One region of the Nonomuraea sp. NPDC050478 genome, then DNA from elsewhere that is predicted to be linked to it. Evidence: riboswitches for the same ligand, from Rfam matches in the RefSeq annotation. Region 1 holds a riboswitch; each other region holds the start of a gene.
The links. A riboswitch is a leader RNA that binds a small molecule or an ion and turns the genes downstream of it on or off. The one in region 1 is predicted to bind cyclic di-AMP.
Positions count from the first base shown of each region.

Region 2: another riboswitch for cyclic di-AMP. It lies ahead of ACIBF7_RS34230 (glycoside hydrolase family 25 protein); the one in region 1 lies ahead of ACIBF7_RS29075 (hypothetical protein).
Region 3: another riboswitch for cyclic di-AMP. It lies ahead of ACIBF7_RS08315 (D-alanyl-D-alanine carboxypeptidase family protein); the one in region 1 lies ahead of ACIBF7_RS29075 (hypothetical protein).

Region 1 is NZ_JBITHT010000006.1:11,236-16,541, forward strand. Features, by position in the region: gene ACIBF7_RS29050 (LLM class flavin-dependent oxidoreductase) at 1-280, shown strand, start outside; gene ACIBF7_RS29055 (TrpB-like pyridoxal phosphate-dependent enzyme) at 322-1,632, shown strand; gene ACIBF7_RS29060 (50S ribosomal protein bL37) at 1,672-1,749, opposite strand; gene ACIBF7_RS29065 (DeoR/GlpR family DNA-binding transcription regulator) at 1,892-2,671, shown strand; gene galT (galactose-1-phosphate uridylyltransferase) at 2,668-3,750, shown strand; cyclic di-AMP (ydaO/yuaA leader) riboswitch at 3,821-3,960, shown strand; gene ACIBF7_RS29075 (hypothetical protein) at 3,966-4,928, shown strand; gene ACIBF7_RS29080 (response regulator) at 4,946-5,306, opposite strand, start outside.
Region 2 is NZ_JBITHT010000007.1:301,201-306,506, forward strand. Features, by position in the region: gene ACIBF7_RS34215 (hypothetical protein) at 1-187, shown strand, start outside; gene ACIBF7_RS34220 (hypothetical protein) at 289-885, shown strand; gene ACIBF7_RS34225 (bifunctional polysaccharide deacetylase/glycosyltransferase family 2 protein) at 1,059-3,152, shown strand; cyclic di-AMP (ydaO/yuaA leader) riboswitch at 3,376-3,509, shown strand; gene ACIBF7_RS34230 (glycoside hydrolase family 25 protein) at 3,521-4,291, shown strand; gene ACIBF7_RS34235 (hypothetical protein) at 4,335-4,712, opposite strand; gene ACIBF7_RS34240 (MerR family transcriptional regulator) at 4,784-5,161, shown strand; gene ACIBF7_RS34245 (cupin domain-containing protein) at 5,158-5,306, opposite strand, start outside.
Region 3 is NZ_JBITHT010000002.1:59,014-64,319, reverse strand. Features, by position in the region: gene ACIBF7_RS08335 (chlorophyllase) at 1-810, opposite strand, end outside; gene ACIBF7_RS08330 (TetR/AcrR family transcriptional regulator) at 956-1,540, shown strand; gene ACIBF7_RS08325 (family 43 glycosylhydrolase) at 1,554-3,005, opposite strand; gene ACIBF7_RS08320 (hypothetical protein) at 3,226-3,666, shown strand; cyclic di-AMP (ydaO/yuaA leader) riboswitch at 3,775-3,908, shown strand; gene ACIBF7_RS08315 (D-alanyl-D-alanine carboxypeptidase family protein) at 3,921-4,814, shown strand; gene ACIBF7_RS08310 (DoxX family protein) at 4,920-5,294, shown strand.

The DNA of each region.
Region 1 (5,306 bases):
GGCGCGCATCGACGAGGCCGCGGAGAAGGCGGATCGCCGGCCGCGGGACGTGCGCAGGCTCTACAACGTCAACGGCACCATCACCGGAGGCCCGAGCGAGGGCTTCCTCAAGGGCCCGGCCGGGCAGTGGGTGGACGAGCTGACCGACCTGGCGGTGGCCTACGGGATGGACACGTTCATCCTGTGGCCGGAGGGCGACCAGCGGGAGCAGCTGACCAGGTTCGCCGAGGAGGTCGTGCCGGAGGTGCGCCGCCAGGTCGACGCGGAGCGACGCGCCTGACGGGACTGGATCGTGACCGGCGGCGGGAGCAGACTGGGACGATGATCCCCAGCAACTGGTACAACATCGTTCCCGATCTGCCCGCCCCGCCTCCCCCGCCGCTGCACCCGGCGACCAGGCAGCCGATCGGTCCCGATGACCTGGCGCCGCTGTTCCCGATGGAGCTCATCCGTCAGGAGGTCGGCCAGGAGCGGTACGTGCCCATTCCCCAGGAAGTGCTCGACGTCTACCGGCTGTGGCGGCCGACCCCGCTTATGCGGGCCCGCAACCTGGAGAAGTCGCTGGGCACGCCGGCGCGCATCTACTACAAGTACGAGGGCGTCTCCCCGGCTGGCTCGCACAAGCCGAACACGGCCGTCCCGCAGGCGTACTACAACGCCCAGGAGGGCGTGCGCAGGCTCACCACCGAGACGGGCGCCGGGCAGTGGGGCAGCTCGCTGGCCTTCGCCTGCGCCCAGTTCGGCCTCGACTGCGAGATCTGGATGGTGCGGGCCTCCTACGACCAGAAGCCGTACCGTTCGGCGCTGATGCGCGTGTACGGGGCGAGCGTGCACGCCAGCCCGTCGCCCGTGACGCAGGCCGGCAGCAAGGTGCTGGCCGAGTACCCCGGCTCCCCCGGCAGCCTGGGCATCGCGATCAGCGAGGCGGTCGAGGTCGCCGCGTCGGCCGACGACACCCGGTACGCGCTCGGGTCGGTGCTCAACCACGTGCTCATGCACCAGACGGTGATCGGCGAGGAGGCGCTGGGGCAGCTGGAGGAGATGCCGGACGTCATCGTCGGCTGCACCGGCGGCGGGTCGAACTTCGGCGGCCTGGTCTTCCCGTTCCTGCGCGAGAAGCTGGCCGGGAACATCGACCCGGTCATCCGGGCCGTCGAGCCGGAGGCGTGCCCGTCGTTCACGCGCGGCCGCTACGCCTACGACTTCGGCGACACGGCGGGCCTCACCCCGCTCATGAAGATGCACACGCTGGGCCACGACTTCGTGCCCGACCCCATCCACGCGGGCGGGCTGCGCTACCACGGCATGTCGCCGCTGCTGTCGCACATGTACGAGCTGGGGATGTTCGAGGCGGTCACCCGCTCGCAGAGGGAGTGTTTCGAGGCGGGGGTGCGCTTCGCCAGGACGGAGGGCATCCTGCCCGCACCGGAGCCGACGCACGCGCTGGCCGAGACCATCGCGGAGGCGCTGCGCTGCAAGGAGAGCGGGGAGGAGAAGGTGATCCTGACCGCGCTGTGCGGGCACGGCCACTTCGACCTGGCCGCCTACGAGCGCTACCTGTCGGGCGAGATGGAGGACTTCGCGCTGCCGCAGGAGCGCATCGACGAGGCGCTGAGCGGGCTGCCGGCGTGAACGAGGACCCGCCGCCCGCCGGGCGGGCGGCGGTGTCCGTCAGCGCGCGGTGGGGCGCTTGCCGTGGTTGGCCTTCTTCTTCTTGCGTGCCTTGCCCTTGCGTGCGCGCCTGGCCATACGGTCACCTCCCGGTGGTCGGGGTACGGGATCCGACCCAACGTCCCTCTTCACCGGCTTCCCGGCAAGGCCTGGGGTTACCTAACATTCCCCAACATATTCGTGTCATAATTTGGTGGAATCTGTTGGAAGGAGCGGGGGCGTGCTCGCACAGCAGCGCCAGCAGGCGATCCTCGAACGCGTGCGCAGCAAGGGCGGTGTCCGGGTGGCCGACCTCGTGCGCGAGCTCGGCGTCTCCGACATGACCATCCGCCGGGACCTGGAGGTGCTCGCCGACCGGGGGCTGCTGGAGAAGGTCCACGGCGGCGCCACCGCGGTCGGTCCCGGCTCCACCGAGGAGCCCGGCTTCACCGCCAAGTCGGCCAGGCAGCAGCAGGAGAAGGAGGCCATCGCGCGCCGCGCGGCCCAGCTCGTGCGCCCCGGCACCGCGGTCGCCCTGTCCGCCGGCACCACCACCTGGGCGCTGGCCCACCATCTGATCGGCGTGCCCGAGCTCACCGTGATCACCAACTCGATCCCGGTGGCCGACGTCTTCCACCGCAACGCCCGCGCCGACCGCACGGTCGTGCTCACCGGCGGCGTGCGCACCCCCTCCGACGCGCTCGTCGGCCCGGTCGCGGTGGCCGCGATCCGCCGCCTGCACGTCGACACGCTCTTCCTCGGGGTGCACGGGATGAGCCTGCGCGCCGGGTTCACCACTCCCAACCTGCTGGAGTCCGAGACCGACCGTGAGCTGGTCAGCGCCGCGCACCGGCTCGTGGTGCCGGCCGACCACACCAAGTGGAACACGGTCGGCATCAGCACCATCGCCGAGCTGACGGAGGCCGACGTGGTCATCAGCGACGCGGGGCTGCCCGAGGAGGCACGCAGGGAGCTGGCCGACAGGGCCGGAGAGTTGATCATCGCAGAGGGGGCAGCGTGAAGCGCACCATCACCGAGCTGGCCGACGGCCGGGAGCTCATCTACTTCGACCGGAGCGACGGCGCCGACCGCAGCGCGATCGACCGGCGGCCGCTGGACCCTCGGCCGGTGGCGTCGGAGCTGCGCTACGACCCGCTGACCGAGGAGTGGATCGCGATGGCGGGCCACCGGCAGACCCGGACGTTCCTGCCGCCGCCCGACGAGTGCCCGCTGTGCCCGTCGTCCGACACGCGGGCGTCGGAGATCCCGGCGTACGACTACGACGTGGTCGTGTTCGAGAACCGCTTCCCCTCCTTCTCCGGCAATCTCGGGACTTATCAGGATGTCGGGGGGCTGAGCGAGGTCCGGCCGGGCATGGGGCGGTGCGAGGTGGTGTGCTTCACCTCGACGCACGACTCGTCCTTCTCCCAGCTCTCCGACGACCGGGTGGAGCTGGTCATGGATGCCTGGGCCGACCGTACGGCCGAGCTGTCCGCGCTGGAGGGCGTCGAGCAGGTCTTCTGCTTCGAGAACCGGGGCGAGGAGATCGGCATCACGCTCTTCCACCCGCACGGGCAGATCTACGCGTACCCGTACGTGACGCCGCGCACCAAACTGCAGCTCGGGGCGGCCCGGCGGTACGCGGAGCGGCGACAGGGCCGCAACCTGTACGCGGACGTGCTGGCCGCCGAGCGGGAGGCCGGGGTCCGGGTGGTGGCGGCCAACGAGCTGTGGACGGCGTTCGTGCCGGCGGCCGCGCGCTGGCCGTTCGAGGTGCACCTCTACCCGCACCGGCAGGTGCCCGACCTGGCGGCGCTGTCGGAGGCCGAGCGGTCCGCGTTCGCCCCGCTCTACACCTCGGTGCTGCGCGCGCTGGACGGGCTGTTCGGGGTGCCGATGCCGTACATCTCGGCCTGGCACCAGGCGCCGGTCCGGCAGGACCGCGAGCTGGGCTACCTGCACCTGGAGCTGTTCTCCATCAGGCGGGCCCCGGGCAAGCTGAAGTATCTGGCAGGATCCGAGTCGGCCATGGGCGCGTTCGTCAACGACGTGCTCCCCGAAGAAGCCGCACGCATGCTTCGATCACAGGTAGATCACTAAGAGATTTCCGTTTGACTCGCATTACTTGTGATCTACCACTACTATCCCTTCCAGCACGACCGTAAAGCGCCGTGTGAACATGCCTAATCCTGGGCGAGTTGCCCAGGAGCCGGGGACCCAATCGCACTTGGGGTGAATCCACTTCGGTGGTAGGGAGCGCTCCCGTACCCGAACCCGTCAGCTAACCCGGCCGGCAGAGGGAGAGGACCCATCACGTGGCGGCAGCGTCCCCCGCGCATCTTGCCATCGGTTTCGTCACCGCCGCGGCGGTGCTTTTCACCCCGGCCCTTACCACGTCCGCGGCGGCGGACCCCAAGCCCGGCGAGCAGCAGCTCCGCAGGGAGCTGAAGCAGCTCAACGCCAAGGTCGACAAGCTGATCGAGCGCTACAACCTCAAGCGCGTCGAGCTGGCCGAGGCCCGCAAGGCGGCGGAGGAGGCCGACAAACGGCTGGCCACCGCCGAGCAGACCCTGAGCTCCGCCGAGGACCGGGTCGCCGAGCTGGCCCTGCTGCAGTACCAGAGCGGTGGCATGCAGCTGCCGAGCCTGATCCAGTTGCCCGACGGCCGCAACGCCGCCCTGCTGGCGCAGCTCACGGCCGAGCAGCAGGCGCTGGTCGACAAGGTGGCCGAGGCCCGCGACGAGACGAAGAAGGCGGCCGACGAGGCCACGGCGCTGACCAAGGAGATCGAGTCCGACGCCGCCGAGGTGGCCGGCCAGCGCGAAGAGGCCGAGGGCGTCATCAAGGACATCGAGAAGAAGCTGGAAGATCTGGTGCCGATCGCCACCGGCCGCCGTTCCGACGGCACCTGGGCGCCGCAGCTCCCGTCGGGCGCCGACAACATCACGCCCCGCACCCGGCTGATGAAGACCGAGATCGCGAAGAACTTCGCCCTGCCGTTCAGCGTGGGCTGCTTCCGCTCCGGGTCGAGCGGCGAGCATCCGCTGGGCCGGGCCTGCGACTTCATGATGAGCACCGGCGGCTCGATGCCGTCAGGGACCAACACGGCCCTCGGCGACCGCATCGCCGAATGGGCCGTGCAGAACCGCGGCAAGCTGGGCGTGAAGTACGTGATCTGGAAGCAGCGGATCAACCACGGCTCGGGCTGGAGCGGCATGTCCGACCGGGGCAGCATCACCGAGAACCACTTCGACCACGTGCACATCTCGATGCACTGAGAAGGGGATCTCCAGCGTCATCGCGGGACGAGCAGCCCTCGGTGGAACGCCTCGGTGACGGCGGCGGCGCGGTCCCCCACGCCCAGCTTGGCGTAGATGTTCAGAAGGTGACTCTTGACCGTGGCCTCGGTGATGAACAGCCGGGCGGCCGCCTCACGGTTGGTGTTCCCGGCCGCCACGAGTTCGAGGACCTCGAGCTCACGACGGCTGAGCAGTTGCGGCGCGGGGGTCCTGACCCGGTTCATCAGCCGTGCCGCCACCGAGGGGGACAGCACGCTCTCGCCCTTGGCGGCGGCACGCGCGCCTCGCAGCAGCTCCTCCCGGGGAGAGTCCTTGAGCAGGTAGCCGGTCGCACCCGCCTCGATCGCCGGGAGGACA
Region 2 (5,306 bases), on a different contig from region 1:
GTCCTCCGACGAGCCCGGCCTGCACCAGCAGCGGGTGGCCCTGGGGCGGGCGCGGCGCGTTGAGCGGGCCGTGGACCGCGAAGTGCTCGCCCTCGACCTGGTGGATCTTGCCAGGGTCGGCGTACAGGCCGCGCACGCGGGCGCCCACGACGGCGTCGGTCAACTATTTTCTTCTCGTTATACATAGATTGATTTTTACGAACTTGTGTTCGAGCATCAACTTGACGTCAGCATGATCGTCTATACATGATCAGCTGTCCCCACCCCCCGGTTTCCCAGAAGCAGGCCATGTCGCCCCTCACCCCCGCCCGAGAGCAACCCTCGCCGCCCAGCGGCGCGGTCTTCGTCGACCACAGCGGCCGGCGGAGGAGGTGGTTCACGATGGGCGCGGTCCTGGTCAGCACGCTCACTCTGGCGGCGACGGTGACGCTCGTGGGCGCGGTGCTCGCGGACACTCCGCTGCCGGCCGGCGGCTGGCCGAGCCGGCACGCGAGCCCGCCGCCCGGCGGCACGCCCTCCGAAGACGCCGGTCCCGGCAGCGAGCAGGCTGAGCCTGAGCCGTCCCTTTCCCGGTCCAGGTCCCGGCGGGCGCCGACCCGGTCAGCGCCCACGCGCGCCTCCGGCCGGCGCACCACCGCCGCGCCCTCCCGTACGCGAGCCAAGAGCCCGTCCGCCCGCCCCACCTCACCGTCCGCGCGGCCGTCCCGTACGTCCGAGCCCCCGGACACGGGCGCGGCCGTGGAACCCGAGACGGCCCGCGACACCGCACCCCCCGGCGAGACCACCCCCACCCAGCAACCGGAACCCGCCGCGACCCCCTCCCCGGACCCCACCGGCGAGCCCTCCCAGACCCGGAACCCCACCACCCCCGGAACCCCCTCATGACCCCCCGCCGCAGACGCCCCGTCCCACAACCGGACAGCGCTCCCGCGCCCGGATGGGGGCAGGCACATGACCCGGGTCTCGGCGGGACGATCGGGCAGGCGGCGGATCGGGTGCCCGGTCCGGCGTACGGGCGTGACGTCCGTCGGGGTGGGCGGCGGCGGGGCAGGAGGCGGGTGGCCGGGCGGGGTGTGGAGCCTTCGGGGCACTGGCTGATGTTGCTGGCCGGGGTGGCGCTGGCGGGGTGCGCGCTGACGCTCGACGGGTTCGTCAAGAACGTGGTCGGCGAGACCGGGCCCCAGCGAGGCGGCGGGGACCCGGCGTCGTGGCTGGAGCCGGTGCGCCGCAGCGGCCCGGTGCTCGACCTGACCGGGGACAAGCCGGCCGGCGCCCGCCCGAAGGCCCGCACGGTGGCGCTGACGTTCGACGACGGGCCCGACCCCGAGTGGACGCCGCTCGTGCTGGACGCGCTGAAGAAGCACGGGGCGAAGGCGACGTTCTTCACGGTCGGCTCGAAGATCGCCGCCCATCCGGAGCTGACCCGCCGGATCGTCGCCGAGGGACACGAGATCGGCAACCACACCTACACCCATCCCGACCTGTCCGCCGTCCCCGCCTGGCGGGCCGAGCTGGAGCTGAACCTCACCCAGAAGGCGCTGGCCGGGGCGACGGGGCTGCACACGATGCTGGCCCGCCCTCCGTACTCCTCGACCCCTGACGCCATCACCGGCGAGCAGTGGGACACCCTGGCGATGCTCGGCCGCGAGGGCTACCTGATCGCGCTGGCCGACCTCGACACCGAGGACTGGAGCAGGCCGGGCGCGGCCGGCATCGCCAGGGCCGCGTTCCCGCGGGGCGGGCGCGGGGCGGTGGTGATGATGCACGACTCCGGCGGCGACCGCGCCCAGACAGTCGAGGCCGTCTGCCGCCTGCTCGACCGGCTGGACCGGGCCGGCTACCGCGCCGAGACGCTGACCTCCGCGCTCGGCATGCCGTCGGCGCACCGGCCGGCCGCGCAGCCGGAGCGGATCGCCGGCGCCGCGCTCGGCCTGGCGCAGCGCGCGGCGAACGCGTTCACGGACGCGCTGTGGTGGGTGCTGTTCGCCACCGGCGTGCTGACGCTGGCCCGGCTGCTGCTCCTGGTGGTGCTGGCCCGGGTGCACGCCCGGCGCTCCCGGGGTCCGGGACCGGCCCTGACCTGGGAACGGCCGCCGGGGGTGAGCGTGATCGTGCCCGCGTACAACGAAGAGGCGGGGATCGCCGCGACCGTGCGCTCGCTCGTCGCGACCGCGTACCCCGGGCCGGTGGAGGTGCTGGTGGTGGACGACGGTTCCACGGACCGCACCGCCGAGGCCGCCGCCGGGCCGCGGCTGCCGGGAGTACGGGTGATCAGGCAGGACAACGCCGGCAAGGCCGCCGCACTGAACACCGGCATCCGGCACGCGCGCCACGAGTTCCTCGTCATGGTCGACGGTGACACGGTGTTCGAGCCGGACACGATCGGGCATCTCGTGCGCCGGCTCGCCGACCCCCGCGTGGGCGCGGTGAGCGGCAACACCAAGGTCGGCAACCGGCGCGGGCTCATCGGCCGCTGGCAGCACGTCGAGTACGTGATCGGCTTCAACCTGGACCGGCGCGCGTTCGAGCTGCTCGACTGCATGCCGACGGTGCCGGGGGCGATCGGCGCGTTCCGGCGCGGCGCGCTGGTCGGGCTCGGCGGGGTGAGCACCGACACGCTGGCCGAGGACACCGACCTGACGATGGCGCTGTGCCGGGCGGGCTGGCGGGTGGTGTACGAGGAGCGGGCGCTGGCGTGGACGGAGGCGCCCGCGACCCTGGGGCAGCTGTGGCGGCAGCGCTACCGCTGGTGCTACGGCACGATGCAGGCGATGTGGAAGCACCGCCGCGCGCTGGCCGAGCCGGGTCCGTTCGGCCGCCGCTGCCTGGGTTACCTGGCGCTGTTCCACGTGCTGCTGCCGCTGCTGGCGCCGGTGGTGGACCTGATGGCCGTCTACCACACGGCGGTCGGCGACCCGCTGCCGGCGGTGGCGGTGTGGGCTGGGTTCGTGGTGGTGCAGGCGGCGGCGGGCTGGTACGCGCTGCGGCTGGACCGGGAGCGGGTGTCGGCGCTGTGGGTGCTGCCGCTGCAGCAGTTGGTGTACCGGCAGCTGATGTATCTGGTGGTGTTCCAGTCGGTGGCGACCGCGCTGCTCGGGGTGCGGCTGCGCTGGCACACGGTGCGCAGGCAGGGCACTTTCGCGGCGCCGTGACGGCACCGGCGGGAGATTTTACCCGGAGGCCGGATTCCCTTACGTACAAGGGGTTTCGGGGGTGTTACCCCGGGTCCGAACCTCCAAACCGGATATGTCATACTTGCAATATTTTTGTCTGCATATATACCTTTTGCGTATTCGCGGTGATACCTCAACTCTGTTGCCGCATCGATTGACCGGACCGTGCGCTGTCCTGACGGTGTCCCCCTCACGCCAGGGCAGCGCACGGCCGCCGAATCCGCGTCTCGCGGAGCCGGGGACCCACTTCCTGGGGTGAATCGGACGCCAGCGTCCGTAGGGGACTTCCAACTCCGAACCCGTCAGCTAACCCGGTAGGCGGCATGGAAGCAAGGAGTCATTTCCTCATGCCCAAGCCTCGGCTTGCCGCTGCGCTGAAGTACCGTCCCAGCAACCGTCTCAAGTACGCCTTCGCCGGCGCGCTGCTGGCGGGGACCACCGCCGTCGCCAGCGTGACCGGCACCGCCATCGCCGCCACCGGCGGCGCCGCCGCCCCCGTCGAGCCGAACCCGGCCATCGCCCAGCAGCAGGCGGCCCAGCTCACGTACGGCCAGGACGTGTCGAACTACCAGCCCGACCACGACTGGGAGGCCAGCCCGGCCGAGTTCGGCATCATCAAGGCCACCGAGGGCACCGGCTTCACCGACAAGACCTTCGCCCGGCACTGGCAGGAGCTGGACAAGAAGGGCATCGTGCGCGGCGCTTACCACTACGCGCACCCGCGCAACAACCCGATCGCCGAGGCCGAGCACTTCCTCTCGGTGGTGAACTCCCAGCCCGCCAAGCCCGGCGACCTGCTGGTGCTGGACCTGGAGACGACCAACGGCAGGTCCGTCTCCGAGGTGAACGCCTGGGCCAAGGCCTGGCTGTCGCACGTCAAGGCCAAGACCGGCGTCACGCCGCTGTTCTACAGCGGCTGGCACTTCGCCGACACCTACGGCGCGGGACTGTCGGAGTACCCGCTCTGGGTGGCCCACTACAGCAAGCCCAAGGGCGAGATCACCCCGCCGGCGGACTGGAAGTCGTGGACCATCCACCAGTACTCCGACAAGCCGATCGACCACAACGTCTCCGCCCTGACCCCCGACCAGCTCCGCAGCCTGGGCCGTCCGGCCTGACCCGCTCTGTGACGCCTCCCGCGAGGGAGGCGTCACAGTCGTCTCAGCCCTGGTGGATCCTGAGCCCACGCTCCTCCATGCGCCGCAGCAGCTCGGCCGGGCCCACCGCCGTCTCCGGCAGCAGGTAGAACTCCTCCAGGATCGGCCCCGCGTCATCGGGTGCGGCGGCGTCCCAGATCACCTCGTCACCCGGCGCCGTGACCTCGAAGGTGAAGAACGCGCAGCACGCCTTCTCCCGCGCGGCGAGATCCCGTACCCACTCCTCGACCCCGTCACCGGCGCGGAACCGGAACCGGATGCCCCCGGCGGTCCGCTCGCGTCCGGTGAGCGCCTCGCCGAACAGCCGCCGGTACTCGGCCAGCCGTTCCTCGGGAGTGTCGCGGGCGGTGGTCATGTCGCAGACGATCGGTGGGGTGTCCATGATGTGCTCTCCTTCCGTCACTTCCGGAGCGTAGAGTCTGGACCTAGGTTCAGAGTCAAGAGGAGAACGGTGTGAAGATCGGCGAGGTGGCCCGCGAGGCCCGGGTCAGCGTGGACACGGTCCGCTTCTACGAGCGCCGCGGCGTGCTGCCGGCGGCGGGGCGCAGACCGTCGGGCTACCGGGTGTTCGACGCGTCGGCGGTGTCCAGGATCCGCGCCGCCAAGGCCCTGCAGGAGCTGGGTTTCACGCTGGACGAGGTGGCCGGCGCCCTGCGCTCCCACGACGCGGGCGGCGCGACCTGCGCGAGCGAGCGGTGGCGGCTGGAAGCGGTGGTGGAGCGCATCGACGCCAGGATCGCCGAGCTGGCCCGGGCCCGCGACCTCGCCGCCCGGAGCCTCGCCGACTGCCGTTCCGGCGACTGCCGCTTCCCGACCGGCCTGTCCTTCTAGCGCGAGACCTCGCCGGCCTCGGCCAGGTCGGCCTCCTCCTTGGTCTTGTGCACGGTGCCGTCGGCGTGCTCGGGCGGCCCGTACGCCGTGTGGAGCACGAGCGGTGCGGCGCCGGTGTTGACGAAGTTGTGCGGGGTGCCCGCCG
Region 3 (5,306 bases), on a different contig from region 1:
TTCGGGGTTCTCGTCCGTCGTCTCCGTGACGTCGCGGCCGACGATGCCGCCGAGCCCGTGCTCGGCCCCGAACAGCGTGAGCAGGCTCTTGCCGCCCGGGCTCAAGGTGTACGGGTCGGTGAACCAGTCCGGCCCCCGGACGCTCAGATGGGACTGGTCCCGGTCGCCCGCGACCACGAGGGCCGGTGTGGTCATGTGGCTGAAGTCCGGGTTCATGAAGGGCATGTGCTCGGCGGCGAACGGCGTCAGGTCGGCGCCGCCCCGGCCGGGTGCCGCGAGCAGCACACCCGCCTTGACCCTGGGGTCGGACAGGTCCTGTCCCGGCCCGCCTTCGGGATCGACGATCCGCGCGCCCAGCAGCATGCTCGCCGTCTGGGCGCCCCAGGAGTGCCCGGCCACGGCGACGCGGCTCCGGTCCAGACGCCCGCTCAGGCCGGGGACGGCGGCTTCGACCAGGTCGAGGTGGTCGAGTACGCGCTTCAGGTCCTCGACCCGGAACCGCCAGATCAGCGGTGTACGGGGATCGTCGGGCGGAAGGTTCAGCGTCCTGGAGTCGAGATGGGTGGGCTGGACCACCGCGAAGCCGTGGGCGGCCCAGAAGCCGGCCAGCGGGTCGTACCCGTCCATCGACCAGCCGAAGCCGTGCGAGAAGACGATGATCGGCAGGTCGCGCCCGGCGGCGGGCGCGGACACGCGCACCTGGAGGTCCTCACCCCGGCCAGGGGCCGGCAGCACCACCGGCCGCGCCGAGAGGACCGGGATGGGCGCGCCCTGGGCCGCGTGTGCGGGCGCGATGACTGATCGGCTCATAAGAAGGTCTTCCTCGTTCGTGGGTGAAGTGGCCGGCGTGGTTGGCCGGCGGGCGCCCGCTCTGGCATCATGAAGAAAGCGGGACAGCGTCCCGTTTGACGATACGGGACACTGTCCCGTTTAGCAACACCGGAGGCACGGCGCGATGAACGACGGCGAGCGGGGCGCGGGGCGCGCGGCCCGGCCCAAACGGGCGGACGCCCGGCGCAACGAGAAGAACCTGCTCGACGCGGCCGGAGAGGTCTTCGTCACGTCGGGCGTCGACGCGCCGATACGCGACATCGCGGCCAAGGCGGGCGTCGGCACGGCCACGATCTACCGCCACTTCCCGACGCGGGCGGATCTGATCATCGCCGTCTACCGGCACCAGGTCGAGGCCTGCGCCGAGGCCGGTCCGGCCCTGCTGGCGACCAGTGCCACGCCGTACGCCGCCCTGGAGCGCTGGATCAACCTCTTCGTGGACTTCCTGGTCACCAAGCACGGGCTCGCCGCCGTCCTCCAGTCCGACAACGCCGGCTTCGACGCCCTGCACGCCTACTTCCTCGACCGGCTCGTGCCCGTGTGCGCCCGGTTGCTCGAAGCGGCGGCCGCCGCCGGCGAGATCCGCCCCGGCCAGGACGCCCTCGAACTCATGCGGGGCATCGGGAACCTCTGCGTCGGCGCCGGCGATCCCCGCTACGACGCCCGCCGCATGGTCGGGCTCCTCGTCGCGGGGCTGCGCCTCGACTAAGGGCCTCTCCAGGTCAGGAGACGGTCCACTGCTGGGCGTTGTTGCCGTTGCAGGTCCACTGCCGCACCTCGGAGCCCGGGGCGGTGCCGAAGTTGTAATTGTCCAGGCACAGGCCGCTGTGCCGGTTGGTGAGGGTGGAGTAGCCGCCTCCCACGGACGTGACGCGCCATTGCTGGACGGCCAGGCCGTTGCAGGTCCACTGGCGTACCTCGGAACCTGGGGTGGTGCCGAAGTTGTAGTTGTCCAGGCACAGGCCGCTGTGCCGGTTGGTGATCGTGGAGTAGCCGTCGGCGGCCGGGGTGATCTGCCAGTCCTGCGTGGCGAGGCCGTTGCAGGTCCACTGGCGGACCTCCGCGCCCGGCGTGGTCACCCAGTTGTAGTCGTCCAGGCAGAGGCCGCTGTGCCGGTTGCGGATCCGCGCCGTGGCAGGGGTGGGCTCGCCCGAGGGGCCGGGGATCACGGTCGAGGTCGAGACGGGGACGCCGAGGTCGGGCGTGCCGTCGGCGTTCCAGGAGATCTTCTGCACCCGGGTGGTGCGGGTGGTGCCGCAGCCCTGGCTCGACGAGGAGTTGGCGTGGTAGGCGATCCAGGTCTCGGTGCCGTCGGGCGAGGTGAAGAAGGAATGGTGACCGGGGCCGTAGACGCCGTTCGCGTCGTTGCGCTGGAAGATCGGGCTGGCGAACTTGGTCCAGGACGCCGCCGACAGCGGGTCACCGCCGCGGTACTCCAGCATGCCGAGCTTGTAGTTGGGGCCGTTGCAGTGGCTGGCCGAGTAGGTCAGGAAGGTGCGGCCGCCCCGCTGCAGCGCGAAGGAGCCCTCGTTGACGGCGCCGTTCTGACGCTCCCAGTCCAGGGTCGGGGCCGAGATCCGCCTGCCGAACGCGCTCGCCGTCCACGGGTTCGACATCGGCGCGATGAACAGCGACTGCAGGCCGTCGGACGCGAACGCCGAGAACGTCATGTAGAGGTTGCCGTCGAGCTTGAGCAGGCTGGCGTCGATCGCCCATCCGTTGTCGGGCATCAGGTTGACGACCCCGCGGACGGTGTAGGGCCCCATCGGGTCGGACCCGGCGCTCTCGGCGACATGGGTGCGGCGGGGCAGGCTGCCCTGCTCCACCGAGTAGTACAGGTACCAGCGGCTCCCGACCATCTCCAGGTGCGGCGCCCACATCGTGTTGCCGCCGGTCCGTACGACGACCTGCTCGGGCGCGCTGCGCAGCCCGGCGATCGTCGCCGAGCGGCGCATGACCACGTCGGAGTTCCACGTCGTGGCGACGTAGTAGTAGAAGCCGTTGTGGAAGACCAGCGTCGGGTCGGCGCTGTTGGGCGTCGGGACGACGGGGTTGGTGAAGGACGGGCCGGGCGCCGCCTGGGCGCGGCCGGTCGTGAACAGGGCTGACAGGACGATCGTGACGACGGCGAGCGTCAGGATCCGGCGCGGCGTGCCCGGCAGGGAAGCCAACACGAGGACTCCTCGGGGGTGGGGTCGACCAGTTGTGTTAGCGCTAACACAACTGGTTGCTTCGTCGTGCTCACTTGCTGGTGGAGAGGTGTGTGCCAAGTGTTAACGCCAACACCACGACCGTCAAGGGCGCCTCCACCGGCGGCCCGGAGCGAGGGTCATCCTTCAGGGTTACTGAAGCTTCCGCTAAGCTTCAGTAACCCTGAAGGTTGGAGGATCGAACGTGAGGGATCACGTCCTGCTGTCCGTGCACGTCCTGGCGGCCATCGTGTTCGTCGGGGGCTCGGCCGTGGCCGCGAGCCTGTTTCCCCGCTACGCCCCCGTGGCGGGCCCGCCGGGCGAGGGCGAGCGCAGCCCGGCAGTGGCCGCCGCCCTGCACCGCATCACCCGCGGCTACAGCCTGTTCGGTCTGGTGGTGCCCGCCGTCGGCATCGTGATGGCCCTCGCGCAGGGCCGGATGGGGGAGCTCTGGATCGTCGCCTCGATGGCGCTGACCGGCGTCGCGGCCGTCCTGCTGGCCACCCAGATCTACCCGCGCCAGCGGGACGCGCTGCGCGACCCGGACGACGGGAGCCGGCTGCGCGCGCTGTCCATGCTCGCCGGCTTCTACAACCTGGTCTGGGCGGCCGTGGTCGTGCTGATGGTCGTCCGGCCGGGAGCGTGACCGGCGATAGCGCCGGTCAAATCCGAATTGTGGTGAGTTGCGACGTTTGTCAGATTGCATTACGTTGAGGCTTCATTTGCCCAGACCGTGCGTGCCCCACCCCCGGGGAGCGCACGGCCGCCGAATCCGTTCGCGGAGCCGGGGACCCATTCCCCTTGGGGTGAATCGGCGCACCACGCGCCGTAGGGCACTTCCACGCCCGAACCCGTCAGCTAACCCGGTAGGCGGCATGGAAGCTAGGAGCAAGCCCTCAGATGAACGTCACCCACCGGTTCGGCGGAGCGCTGATCAGCCTCGCCGTCGCCGCCGCGGCGTTGACCGCCGGCAGCACCGCCGCCCACGCCGCCCCGCCGGTCGCCACCCCCGTCGACGCCGCGCAGGCCGAAGCCGCCCCCGCCGTCCTGGCCACGGCCGCCCACCTGGTCGACGCCACCACCGGCCAGGTCCACTTCAGCAAGGAGGCCGACCTGCGCAGGCCGGTCGCCAGCCTCACCAAGATGATGACCGCGTACGTGGTGCTCCAGCGGGCCGAGCCCACCGACAAGGTCGAGGTCACCACCGCCGACGTCGGCTACGCCGCCAGGGGCGGCGCCGCGGTCGCCCACCTGCGCGCCGGCGACACGCTGACCGTCGAGGACATGCTGCACGCGCTCATGCTGCCCTCCGGCGCCGACGCCGCGCACGCGCTCGCGCGCACGTACGGGCCGGGCGTCGAGGAGTTCGTGGCCGCGATGAACGCCACCGCCCGGCAGCTCGGCATGAACGACACGCTGTACGTCAACGCGGACGGCATGCCCTACGGCGGCGGTGGCCACTCCACCGCCCGCGACCAGGTCCGCCTGGCCCAGAAGGTGCTGGAGAACCCGACCCTGGAGAAGGTCACCTCCACCCAGTACCACACCGTCCCCGCGACCTCCGAGCGCCGTTCGTACTCGTGGCGCAACACCAACCGCCTGCTCGGCACCTCCGGCGCGCTCGGCGTCAAGACCGGCTACACCCGCGCCGCCGGTTACACGCTCGCCTTCGCCGCCGATCGGGGCGGCAGCCGGCTCGTCGGCGTCCTCCTCGGCGAGACCAGCTCCAGCCGCCGCTTCCAGACCGCCGAGGCCCTGCTCGGCTGGGCCGGCGCCGCGGCCGCACAGCGATAGCGGTCTCCGTACGAGCGGCCCGGCCAGGGCCGCTCGCACGGACGGACCGCCGCACCCCCTAGGGTCCTGTTGAACATTTCAAGCCGCGTGAGAACGGGACCCCCCATGAACCTCGCACTGTGGATCGTCGCGGGCCTGCTGGCCGCCGTGTTCGGTGTGGCCGGGCTGATGAAGCTGGCGCAACCCAAGGAGAGGCTCGCGGCCGCCGGCCTGGCCTGGACGGAGGACTTCTCCGCCGGCGCGGTCAAGGCCATCGGCGGGCTGGAGGTGCTGGCCGCGCTCGGGCTGATCCTGCCCGCGACGTTCGGCGTCGTCCCGATCCTCACCCCGCTGGCGGCGGCCGGGCTGGTCATCGTCATGATCGGCGCCGCGGTCACGCACGGCCGGCGCGGGGAGCATCCGGCGATCGCCGTCAACGTGGTGCTGCTCGTCCTGGCCGCGTTCGTGGCCTGGGGCCGCTTCGGCCCCCATGCCTTCTGACGTGACAGCTCG